3 regions of the Sporomusa termitida genome follow, and region 1 is predicted to be linked to each of the others. Evidence: riboswitches for the same ligand, from Rfam matches in the RefSeq annotation. Region 1 holds a riboswitch; each other region holds the start of a gene.

The links. Region 1 has a riboswitch for cyclic di-GMP ahead of SPTER_RS05565 (methyl-accepting chemotaxis protein). Riboswitches for the same ligand answer to the same signal wherever they lie in the genome.
Region 2: another riboswitch for cyclic di-GMP. It lies ahead of gspE (type II secretion system ATPase GspE); the one in region 1 lies ahead of SPTER_RS05565 (methyl-accepting chemotaxis protein).
Region 3: another riboswitch for cyclic di-GMP. It lies ahead of SPTER_RS01245 (methyl-accepting chemotaxis protein); the one in region 1 lies ahead of SPTER_RS05565 (methyl-accepting chemotaxis protein).

What each region holds. Positions count from the first base shown of each region.
Region 1 is NZ_CP036259.1:1,239,537-1,243,782, forward strand. It holds gene SPTER_RS05555 (peptidase C39 family protein) at 75-791, shown strand; gene SPTER_RS05560 (flavodoxin family protein) at 1,513-2,364, shown strand; cyclic di-GMP riboswitch class I at 2,471-2,558, shown strand; gene SPTER_RS05565 (methyl-accepting chemotaxis protein) at 2,672-4,246, shown strand, end outside.
Region 2 is NZ_CP036259.1:1,803,193-1,807,438, forward strand. It holds gene SPTER_RS08095 (YqeG family HAD IIIA-type phosphatase) at 1-351, shown strand, start outside; gene SPTER_RS08100 (carbon-nitrogen family hydrolase) at 362-1,141, shown strand; gene SPTER_RS08105 (shikimate dehydrogenase) at 1,173-2,039, shown strand; cyclic di-GMP riboswitch class II at 2,179-2,261, shown strand; gene gspE (type II secretion system ATPase GspE) at 2,365-4,041, shown strand; gene SPTER_RS08115 (type IV pilus twitching motility protein PilT) at 4,096-4,246, shown strand, end outside.
Region 3 is NZ_CP036259.1:254,853-259,098, reverse strand. It holds gene SPTER_RS01250 (SGNH/GDSL hydrolase family protein) at 1-148, opposite strand, end outside; gene SPTER_RS01245 (methyl-accepting chemotaxis protein) at 296-2,329, opposite strand; cyclic di-GMP riboswitch class I at 2,445-2,534, opposite strand; gene SPTER_RS01240 (HD-GYP domain-containing protein) at 2,546-3,601, opposite strand; gene SPTER_RS01235 (PAS domain-containing protein) at 3,874-4,246, opposite strand, start outside.

The DNA.
Region 1 (4,246 bases):
CCGGTCTGACGCCCCTTGGCCGCCCTCTTCTACAATTATATGCAAAAGCATATATAAAATTAAGGAGGGGTTGCATGGTTATCAGACAGGTGAATGTTGGGCGCTGGAAGACTATTTTGGTTGGCCTGGTTTTTCTTGCCTGCCTTACCACGGCCCGGCTGGCAGGAGAAGTAACTACCCTGCCGCGTCCAGACTCAACCGGTGCTGCCAACTATTACGAAATGAAACCCAATCCCTATTACCTGTCCCTGGGTGTCAAAGGCTATCAGCAAACAACTGACTATACCTGTGGTCCGGCGGCTGTCATGTCGCTGTTACACTGGTATAATATATTAAGTGACGAAGCCATGAACCATGACACGGAAATGCGGCTTGCCCGGGAGATGGGGACCGGCGGCCTGGGCCATAAAAACCCCGGTACTCCTCCGCAGCAGATAGAAGCTTGGTTAAAGAGCAACGGTTTTGAGGTGACGCTCGGGTATGACGGCACCCTGGAGCTGCTGCGGGAAAACCTGGCGCGGGGAATTCCCACCCTGGTGGAGTGGATCGACTGGGGCGGCCACTGGGTGGTTGTCACCGGCTACTATGCCGCCTCCGAATCACCGTCCCGGGGTGTTGATTCCATCTTCTTTGCCGATCCGGCTGTCCAGTGGACGGCTGACAACAACCCGGACGGAATTTCTTCCTTTAATGCCTGGCGGTTCCGGGATATGTGGTTTGATGCCAAGTATTTAAATCCGGGCAATATAGTAAACAATGTATATATTATTGCTGTCCCCCGGCGGCAGTAAGCAAAGCAACCAGCCTGCTTGCAAGGCTGGTTGCTTTGCTTATTATAACTCAGACAGGGGCCGGCCCGCCACCACCGGCTTGGGGACTAACGGGCGTTCAGGCCTGACCGGCAGCCAGGCGAACATACCAACAACCGCCAAGGCGGCAGTGGTCATGATGGCCGCTTGCCAGCCGTAATGAGTTGAGTAGCTTTTGTCTCATAATGACCTCCTGAAAAAATATAAATGCTAAAACAGGGAAAAACTGCCGCGCGCAGGACAATAAAAAAATCCCTTATCCCCTAGAATAAATCTAAGGGGCAAGAGATTAATCCCGCGGTACCACCCTCATTAACCGTCTGTATGAACAGCGGTTTTCTCGTCAGGTCAAACAACCCTAAGCAAATAACGGTTGCACTCGTTGGAGCCGAGTCCGGCGAAGCTTACTTGGCCGCAAAAACACTGGCCGTTGGGCTTTGCAGTTCAGGAGTGATTAGTCTATACCGGTTTGTTACTGACTCGCACCATCCGTCAGTTCTCTGCAACGCCGCGGCAAGCTTGTCTCCCTCATCACTTTTACTGGTTATTTCATATTGTAAACTTGTAAAGCTTAATACAAAGTATAGTCATCCCCGGATTATCCGTCAAGCAATTTTTTAGGATATACAAGGGGAATGGTAGAACAGGATAAAATAAAATGATAAAATAATTAAATAGCGAATTTACTGACAGGAGAATTGCAATGAGAGTACTAGGGATCGTTGCCTCGCCCCGGCGGGTTGGCAATTCGGAGATCGTCGTGAAAGAAATGCTGGCTGTGCTGCCAGATACCTGGGAGAAAGGGATGATCAATCTCAATGATCTGGTCATTGAGCGCTGTAAGGCCTGTTATGCCTGTCTGCCGAAGGAGAAAAGATGCATTCTCAATGATGATCTGAACTTTTTTTTAGATCAGCTCCGGGCCGCCGATAAGATCATTATTGCCGCACCGGTATATTTCCTGGGCCAGCATACTGTCTTAAAACAGATTAATGACCGCCTGATATCCATTTTAAACAATGGCCCTGAGTATTTTACCGCTAAGCAGTGTGTGATTGTCATACCTTACGGCATAAAAGACTGGGAGGGGTACGCCCGGGAGGCAACTATGCATTTTGCCCGTTTCCTGGGCTTGCAGGTAAGCGGGACCCTGCTTGTCAAGGCTACCCTGCCCGGTGATGCTGCCGAGGCAACATCACTGGCCGCCGTTAAGAAGCTGGCTAAGTCGCTGGCCGATAATACAGTCGTAGATTTTGCCGAGCCGGATCAGGTATATTGCCCGGATTGCGGCAGCAGTCTGTTGCAGATTCAGCATAAAGCCAAGTGGCGGTGTGTGTTCTGTGGTGCCGGCGGTGAATGGGCGGTTGCTGACGGGCAATTTGCCATCACCTGTGTCCCCCGGACCCGGCAGCGTTTTTCCCTGGCCGGAATGACAGCCCATGGGGAACTGCTGACTCAGGCCAAAAATGAATTTATCAGCAACCGGAAACAAGTGGCTGCCATTCAGCAGCAATATAAAGACCCCGATTACTGGCTGAAACCGGGTTCTACCTAAAGTCGTTTTATGTTAGAATTTGAAAGTAATTAACTAAATTTAGCAGGATTTTGCGGAAAAATTTCGAAATAAGTTAAAAAGAGAACATGGATTACTGTATACGTTGATACTAAGTTGGCAAACTTATCGAAAGATAGGGACGCAAAGCCGTGGGTCTACAAGCTGTTTGCGCTCAAGACTGCCAGGTTGCAATCTGCATCCTGGCAGTCTTTTCATTTGCCGCCGCCAGTAATGGCCAAATGACAGTCAGTACAGAGCTTTACCAGGATCAATAATAAAATATTATGTTATGAAAGGACAGGTTACTATGAAGATTACAAGTATCAGAACCAAGCTGTTGCTCGTCTTACTGCCTTTTTTCATGCTGACTTTCGGATTATTGCTGGGGGTGAATTATTACCTGGCCGAAGAAGCCCTGACAACAAGCATTGATGAGAATGCAGTGGCAACCGGCAGTGATTATTCCAACCGTATTGAGTCCTATGTGCAGGGAGCGGCACTGCAGCTGGAGGCTTTTTCAACAAACAAAGCCTTATATAATCCGGCCGACAGGCAGCAGTTGCAGGCGGCCCTGCAGGATTGCGCCAAACGCCTGGGGAATTTGGAGAATGTAACCTACATTGCCACCGACGGCGCCGCCCTGCGCCCGGACGGCACGACTACCCAACTGGGCGAACGGGAATATTTCAGGCAGGTTGTGGCTACCCAAAAAACGGTGGTTTCTGATGTGCTGGTTTCCAAAACCACCGGCAAGGTCGCTGTGAATGTGGCTGTACCGCTGGTGCATAACGATCAGCTTACCGGCGTGTTAACCGGTACTGTTTCGCTGGCGAAACTGACGGAACTGATTGCCGATATGCAGTTTCTGACCACCGGCTATGGGGCGATTGCCGACAAAACCGGCAAACTCATTATTCACCCCAAACTGCCGGAGCTTGTCGGTAAAATAAGCTTCACCGAAAAAAAGCTGGACCCGGCGCTCAATACCAAAGAAGCCGAGCTTGACGATCATTTTATCAGTCTGTTTACAACGGCGGCCGAAACCGGCAAGCCTGTGCGGGGAACCTATAAATTTGTTGACGGTGTTACCAGAATCGGTGTTTTTACACCAATCCAGCTAGCGGGTGGGCAACAGTGGATTTTGATTGTAACCGCGCCGGCGGTTGAAGCCACGCAGGCTATGACTACCTTCACCTATGCCATGCTGAGCGGCTCCCTGCTTTGTGTTGTTTTAGCCGCCTTGTTTATCATCCTGCTCAGTAAAAGGCTGACGAAGCCAATTGCGCTGATGCGGGACGAATGCCTGCTATTGGCCCGGGGGGATCTGCGTGCGCAGCCGGCCAGCGTCTTTAGTCAGGATGAAGTGGGCCAGCTGGCGCAAGGTTTCCGGCAAATGCGCGATAGTTTGCGGACCCTGGTAACCAATGTTCTTTCCCAGTCCGAAGCACTGGCCGCTTCCAGTGAAGAGTTAACGGCCAGTGCGCACCAGTCGGCCGATGCCGCTAATCAGGTCGCCGGTTCGATTACGGAAATCGCCCAGGCGGCCGAAAACCAGGTCGCTGTTGTGAGCCAGATCACTGACCAGTCCCAGGCAATGGCTGACCAGGTAAATCAGATATCGCATGCGACCCAGGAACTGTCTCATATTGCGGAAGACACGGCGGAGGCTGCCAGGCAAGGCCGTCAGTCTGTGGATCAGGCCGTAGGCCAGATGAATGAAATTGGCAGAAACACAGACATTACCCAGGCCACGATTGGCGAATTAACGCAAAGCTCCCAGGAGATCAGAGAAATTGTTACCCTTATCGCCTCCATTGCCGGCCAGACCGATTTGCTGGCCTTAAATGCGGCGATCGAAGCGGCGCGCGCGGGCGAACAGGGG
Region 2 (4,246 bases), 560 kb from region 1:
GCCTGGCTGCAGCAGTTAAGCGGACATGAGCTAAAAGTCTGTCTGCTGTCAAACAATGGCAATAAGAGGGTAAAGGCTATTGCTGACCAATGTGGCGCCCCCTTTGTGGCCCGGGCTTTAAAACCGGCCCGGACCGGTTTCCGGCAGGCTGTACATACGCTGGGGCTGACTCCGGCTGAGGTTGCCGTGGTCGGCGACCAGCTATTTACCGATATGCTGGGCGGTAACCGGCTTGGTTTATTCACAATCTGGGTGCAGCCGCTGGCGTCGCAGGAATTTATCGGCACTAAGATTACCCGGCAGTTTGAAAAACTGGCCATCCGCCTGTTGCGGGCCAGCGGGCGTCTATAGGAGGGTATTGATGAAGATCGCAATGCTGCAAATGGAGATCGTGGCCGGTGATGTGGCAGGCAATAAAAACAAAGGCCTCGCACTTGTTGAAGAGGCTGCTGATAAAGCCGATGTCATTATCTTGCCGGAGATATGGACAACCGGCTATGCTCTTAAAAATGTGGCTCAGGCTGCTGAACATATCGACGGGCCGCTGATGACCCAATTGGCCGGGATTGCCCGCAAACATCACGTAAACATCATTGCCGGCTCTGTTCCCGTCAGTCGTAATGGCCGGACCTATAACACCACAATGGTAATAGACCGGCAGGGCACTATCATTAACAGCTATGAGAAGGTACACCTGTTCAGTATGTATGGCGAAGAGCATTTTTTTGCCCCCGGCACTAAACTTGGGCTGCTGTCACTGGACAAGATGACGGCCGGAGTGGCAATTTGCTATGATCTCAGGTTTCCCGAATTATTCCGCTCACTGGCATTGCAGGGGGCTCAGGCTGTGTTTGTGCCGGCCGGATGGCCGGCGGCCCGGGGCCACCACTGGCGGACCTTGGTCCAGGCCCGGGCGATTGAAAACCACCTGTATATCTGTGCCGTAAACTGTGTGGGTGAGCATAAAGGCAGCCCTTTTTACGGACATTCGCTGCTTGTTGATCCGGAAGGAGTGATCATCGCCGAAGGGGATGACCGGGAAACAATTATTTATGGTGAAATCGATCCGGCCCGGGTGGCCGGGGCCCGCAAGGATATGCTGACTTTTGCCGACCGCCGGCCTGATCTTTATTCCTGTTAAAAGGGCATAGGGCCGGAGTAAAGGAGAAATTATGATCATAACGACTAAAACACAAAAAGTTGGATTACTGGGCTGGCCGCTCAGTCATTCCCTGTCCCCGGCCATGCACAATGCGGCCTTTGCGGCCAGCGGTCTTGACTATGTCTATCTGCCGCTGCCCACACCACCGGCGTTGCTGCCCCAGGCGGTAACCGGGTTAGCGGCCCTGGGCTTTAGCGGCGTTAATGTCACTATCCCGCACAAAGTGGCTATTATTGACTGCCTTGATGACCTTGATGACAGTGCCCGCCTGGCAGGGGCGGTGAATACGGTCGTTATCAGCGCCGGCCGGCTGATTGGCTATAACACCGATGCCGGCGGCTACATCGGCTCACTGCTGTCAGCCGGGGTTGCTGTCAAGGCGAAACATGCTGTTGTTTTGGGGGCAGGCGGGGCCGCCCGGGCTGTAGTGGCCGGTTTGGTTGAAGGCGGCATTGCTGCCGTCGGTATTGGCGCCCGGGATACGGCCAGGGCAGCCGCGGTTGCCGGGCTATTTGCCGGCACCGGGACACCGGTGAACAGCAGCGGCTGGGACTCAGCGGCATTTGCAGAAACAGTGGCTAAGGCCGATATTATTGTCAACACCACCCCCTTAGGCATGTATCCGGACAGTGCAAGCCAGCCGCCGCTGGCCTGGGCGCATATTAAGCCGACAGCAGTGATCTCCGATCTTGTCTACAATCCGCTGCAAACCGGTTTTTTGGCCGAAGCCAGCCGGCGTGGCCATACTGTGGTTACCGGCGAGGGGATGCTGCTGGAACAGGGGGCGCTTGCTTTTCAACTGTGGACAGGGGTTCCGGCGCCGCTGCCGGTTATGCGCCAGGCCTTACTGGCAGGATTAAGCGGTAATCCATCTTGACAATGAGAGTCATTATCAATTATACTTTTTATAGCTGTTTAAATTTATTAAAGTTTATATAACCTTAACAAAAAAATGCAGGAATTGTAAATTGTCAGGCGAATATACTTTAATAAAAAATCTGCAACCTTGTTGTTATCAGCATAACGGAGCAATGAATTCTGGTCTGTATTTGGGCACTTAGACCAGGGGGAGCGAGTAGTGCAACCGGCCGCAAAAATAGTTATATTTTGCTTGGCCGGTTGTTTTCATTTTTTCCTACACCACCTCAGCCACTGGGAGCAAAATTAGTTTTTTGCGGACTATAAAATAATGGAGCGCATATATGTTAAACAACCGCAAACGGTTAGGTGATCTGCTGATTGAAGCCGGCCTGATCTCCCGGGAGCAACTGGACAAAGCCCTGACTGTGCAAAAGCAAACCGGCGAGCGGCTGGGGAAGGTCCTCATTAATCTGGGTTACATAACAGAAAACAATATTATCGAGGTCCTGGAATTTCAGCTCGGTGTGCCGCATGTGGAGCTTGCCGGTATGGCTCTGGCCCGCGAAATTGTGGCGACCATTCCGGTTGCTTTGGCTGAACGCTATCAGATTATCCCGGTAAAAAAAGAGGGGCATAGACTTACACTGGCAATGGTTGATCCGACTAATTTTTTTGCCATTGACGATGTCCGGATGGCATCCGGGTGTGAGGTCGAACCGGTTATTGCTGCGGAGCGGGAGATTATGCGGGCCATCAGTCAATACTATGGGGTTAATGACTTAGTCGAAAAAGCAGTTAATCAGTTAAAGCCGGATGAAGCTGCGCCTATGGCCCAGGTCCAAACCGCTGATGACGCGCCGATTATCGGCATCGTTAACTCGCTGTTCAGCCAGGCGGTGCGGGAACGGGCCAGCGATATCCACCTGGAACCGCAGGAAAAAACACTGCGGGTCCGGTTCCGGATTGACGGGGTGCTCCGGGAAGTGGCGTCCTTTACCCGCGATATCCAGGCCGCCATTGTGTCCCGGATCAAGATTACCGGCGGCATGGATATCTCCGAAAGGCGCCTGCCCCAGGATGGCCGGATCAAGATTACCGAAGCCGGCCGTGATATTGATATCCGGGTATCGACCTTGCCGACCATTCTGGGCGAAAAGGTGGTTATGCGGATTCTCGACAAGCAGACTGTCATCCTGGATGTCGGCAAGCTGGGGTTTGCCCCTGATAACCTGCAGACCTTCCGCCGCCTGTACACCCAGGCTTACGGCATGATTCTGGTCACCGGCCCAACCGGATCAGGCAAAACGACAACCCTCTACTCAACCCTGGGAGAAATTAACACCATCAGCAAGAATACAATTACGGTGGAAGATCCTGTTGAATACCGTTTGGACGGTATCAACCAGGTCCAGGTCAATCCCCGGGCCGGCCTGACCTTTGCCCTGGGCTTGCGGTCTATATTGCGTCAGGACCCGAATATTGTGATGGTCGGCGAAATCCGGGACACGGAAACCGCCGATATCGCTATTCGGGCGGCGCTGACCGGTCATCTGGTGTTAAGCACCCTGCATACCAACGATGCCCCGGGGGCGATTACGCGGCTGATCGATATGGGGGTCGAGCCTTTTCTGGCCGCTTCCTCCATCCTGGGCGTACTGGCCCAGCGTTTAGTCCGGTGCATCTGCCCGGAATGCAAAACCAGCTATACACCGGCGGCTGACTCCCTGGAACGGCTGTTTCTCGGCCTGGCCCCGGACCAGCCCTTATGCCTGCAGCGGGGCACAGGCTGCGCAGCCTGCGGCTTTACCGGCTACAAGGGCCGGATGGGGATTCATGAGGTCATGCCGGTGACATCAGTCATCAGAGAATTGATTACCAGGCGGGCCTCGGCCGATGAAATTGCGCTGGCCGCCAAAAGCCAGGGGATGCTGTCGATGCGTCAGGATGGGATCGGGAAAGCGCTGGCCGGCCTCACCACGGTGGAAGAGGTCATGCGGGTGGCCTATGCCGGTCTGTAGCGCGGTTACTTCAAATGTAAGCAGTCATTGCCGTAGATAATGGAGGATACCTTGATGATGGAAGCACTACTGAGGGCCGCAGTTGAGAAACGAGCCTCTGATGTACATATTACAGTCGGCGTACCGCCCGTGCTGCGCCTTAATGGCAGCCTGGTCCGGACTGATGCGGCACCGTTAACGGTGCAGGATACCCGGACAATGCTGG
Region 3 (4,246 bases), 980 kb from region 1:
TGCTGGGCTCGGAGAGCGCTGACTGCAGGCAAGGAGTCACTAGCACCAGACAGACTATAATACCGGCAGTTTTTAGGAGAAAAGCCCCCCTGTGCACCCACCAGGTATTATTGTGACGTAACCGTCGATTACTTTTAAAAAGTGTCATTGGAAGTACCTGCCTCACATATATTTCGGCATCCATCTGTACAGCACAAATTATAATAACCTTATCATAATCAGGTACATTTTAGCAGAGTGGATTACACCCTGTCAAATTTTTCAGGACACTGCAGGCTGGCAGAGCAGGCATATGTTACACAAGGAACTTTCTCACAGCTTCCTGCAGGTCTGTTGCCAGGTGGGCAAGGCTTTGACTGGCAGCGGCGATTTCCTCCATCGTTGCCGACTGCTCCTCGGTGGCCGCCGACACAACCTGAGCTTCTCCGGCGGCGGTTTTGCTCAGGTTGTCAATCCGCTTTACCGAGCCGACAATCTGCTGGCTGCCAAGTTTCATCTGCTCAATCGCGGTGGATATTTCTGTTACCTGCTCGGATACCTGGGTTACGAGCACCACGATTTCCTGAAAAGCCTGGCCGGCAGCATTGACCACCGCTGCTCCCAGTTTGACTTCGCGGGTACCGGCATCCATCGCCTGTACCGCTTTCCCGGTGTCCCCCTGAATGCCGCCAATCAAGGCGGCAATTTGCTCCGTAGCGGCCTGGGACTGCTCGGCCAGCTTGCGTACCTCTTCAGCCACAACGGCAAAGCCCCGTCCCTGCTCACCGGCCCGGGCCGCCTCAATAGCCGCATTAAGAGCCAACAAATTGGTCTGGCCGGCAATACCGGAAATAGTAGCAACAATCTGGCCAATCTCGCGTGACCGTTCCCCCAGCTCACTCACTACCTGGGCTGAATTATTGACAGTCTCTTCGATTTGCGTCATTTGATACACCGCTTTATCGACCGCAGCCTTGCCTTCATTGGCTTTACCGGCTGCCTGTGAGGATTGGCCGGCTACCCCATTGGCGGTTGCCGCCACCTGCTGAATGCTGGCGGACATTGCTTCAACCACTGCTGCCGTTTCATTTGCTGCCGCCAGTTGGTCTCCCGCCCCGGCTGCCACAGCCGTGATGGCGACCGCGACTTGAGTGGCAGCCAGTGCCGATTGGTCGGCACTGGCCGTCAGCTCTTCACTGGAAGCGGCTACCTGCTCAGACTGAGAGTGGACCCTGACGACAAGCGTACGCAGGTTTTCCCGCATCTCCCTGAAGCCTTTGGCCAATTGACCAATCTCATCTTCAGAAAAAATTTTAGCCTCCCGCTCCCGTAAATCCCCCTGCGCCAGCAGCAGGCATTCATCTCGAATCAGGGAAATAGGTTTGGCAATATATCTGGCAATTATAATAATACCGGCGGTAGCAATAACTATACATAAAACAGCAATAATCAGCATAGTCCTCGCCAGAGCATCGGTTGGCCTGGTAGCCTCGGCTTGCGGTGCTGCCACCATCATTACCCAGCGTTTACCGCCAGGCAGCTCGACCGGTGTGGAGACACTGATCCTCTCCACATTATCATTAAAGCGATATACCCCCCGGGCCTGCTGCCCTGACTGAACTGCCTCCTTAAACAAATTAATCAGACGATCATCAAGTTCGGGTTGCTGCAATTTAAGCTCGGGATTCACCTTCTTCTCTGCGATATTCAGTTTACCGGCAAGTTCAGGCCGTTTGGGATGGGCAATAATGATACCCGAATCATCACTAAGCTGACCATAACCGGTATCCAGAAACTGCAGGTCTTTAATCATGTCTGTCAGCCTTGCCATGGAAAATGTGCCGACAAGCACCCCGGTCAGACGGCCTTCCTGTGTAACCGGTACCGCCAGAACGACCGCCAGCTTCCCGGTTGCCTTGGATACCAAAGGATCGGAGACGACCGCTGCCTTTGTTGCCAATACCTTTTTAAAATAGTCGCGTTCACCATAGGTAGCCGCATCGCCGGTACCGGAAATACCGGCGCCATCGGGTAAGATAAAAATAACGGCATCAAAACTCTTAATCCGTGTTTGGAATTCTGCCAGCACCTGCCCAATCTGAGTCTTATCAGTCCCGGCACTCACCTGCTGAACACTGGCCAGACCCTCCAGCTGGGAAATCAGGAGGCTCATGTCGGCCTGCACCCGCCGGGCATAGTCAGTTCCCATTGACATAGCAGTTTCATCAATGCTTGCTGACAGTGATTTGTTGGAAAGATAATAACTAACTCCGGCTAATACACTTAGGGCTACTACCACAAGTGGCAGCAATACCAGCAATAGGCGTGATTGAATCTTTTTTATTTTCATTTTTACGTCTCCCTCTAAATTAATTTAATATTGTCAACAGCACATGAGCAACATGCTCAAATTAAAAAATCGTCATATGCCTGTTGCCAAGGCTGACGAATATTTCCGTTAGAACAATAGCAACCTGGCAGTCATAGAATGTCACCCATCCATTAGACCCATGGCTTTGCGTCCCTACCTTTCAGTAAGTTTGCCAATATTTTGTTGGGAACTGCATTATACGGCGTTTACTTCATCCAGAATGGTAACAACCTCAAGATTTTTTTCCCTGTCAAGATCAATTAAATCACCGCTTTCCAGTTGAACGACCGGCCTTAATTTTAACAGTCCGTTTAACAGCACTACCTTGGCCTTGCTGCCATCATTTAACAGCACCGAGCTGCCGATGAGAAAGCCACGGATGTGAGCCAGAAAGATCAGGCAGATCTGGGGATTAAGCTTATCATACATCTGATCTAGAATAACCTCCACGACGGTGAAGGGAAGCACTTTCTTCCTATACACCCGCTCGGTACTCATTGCATCATAAATATCGGCAATAGCAACAATTTTTGCGTAGGTATGGATCTTTTCCCGGGCTAAACCCAGCGGATAACCACTGCCGTCTTCCCGTTCATGATGCTGCAATATCCCCAGCTTTACTTCTTCCGTTATGTCAAAGCAGTCGTCCAGTAAATGATACCCGTGGGTAGGATGGGCTCTGACAACCGCCATCTCTTCCGGTGTAAGCTTGCCCGGCTTATCCAGTATGTCTTCAGGGATTAGAACCTTGCCGATATCGTGTAACAGTCCTGCTAAGATGATGTCTTTCAGATTTTTTTCGGTAAATCCCAGCCATTTGCCAATAATGCCGGCGATGATTGCCACATTAAGAGAATGTTTGAAGGTATATTCATTGTGGGCTTTAACATTATGCAAATCATCTATGACCCCGGTAATGTTGACCATCAGTTCAATGTAGTTTTCGACTAATTCCTTACACTCGGCAATTGGCACTTCTTTAAAAGCCCTGACTTTTTTAAAGGTTTCCTCTACTGATGCAAGGGTATCTTTATATATACTAAAAAACCGGCAATTTGACGATAAGCTTTTATTAGGCAACACAATACTAACCTGTGATATTTTCCAGTTGCTAAGATTGTCAATATAGTCCTCTGTCAAAAATACACCTTGTTCCAACAAAACTTGTCCTGTATCAGACAGAACCGGCTGCGCGACTATCATACCTGGCTTAAGTTCTTCTAGCCGTAATAAGTGTTGGTTCGGAAACATCTTATCCTCCGTTCAAATAAAATAGTACCTAACTAGTCACAACAGCCAGGTACTTAATTATTCCGAGTGAGTTTCAACCCGCCTATTGTAGATTTTCTGCTATTACAGCTATGTGGTAAAGCGGCATGCCCGGGAACAATCAAAATCCCGCATATTATTTCAAATTCATACATAATTCTACAATACTTTCTTTGCTAATACTATTGGAGTATGGTACAAAAAAAACCGGTACCTGTTGTTGCCGTATAACAATAAACTGTTTTGCGATGAATTCATCTGTTCTCACCTGTTTCCGCTTTCTGTAATTTCCAAATCTTTAAATACAATATCAGCAACACCTTAGTCTCCATTTTATCCAGCGACATCCCCAAAAAATCCTCAATCCGCCTTTTTCGCCAAATGACCGTATTATGATGGATAAAAAGCTTCTGTGATACGGCCTTGAGATTTATCTCCTCCAGTATCAATTCCAGCGTAAATAATAGATTACTGCCCCGTACCTGGTCATATTCGGCAAGACGACCGATCGTATTCTGCACAAGCGCGCAGGTATTTTCATCATGGAGCAGCTGAAATGCGACTTCATAAATCCCGATATCATCACAATGCACCACTTGCGCGCAATTGGAAGCGGCGACAATAACC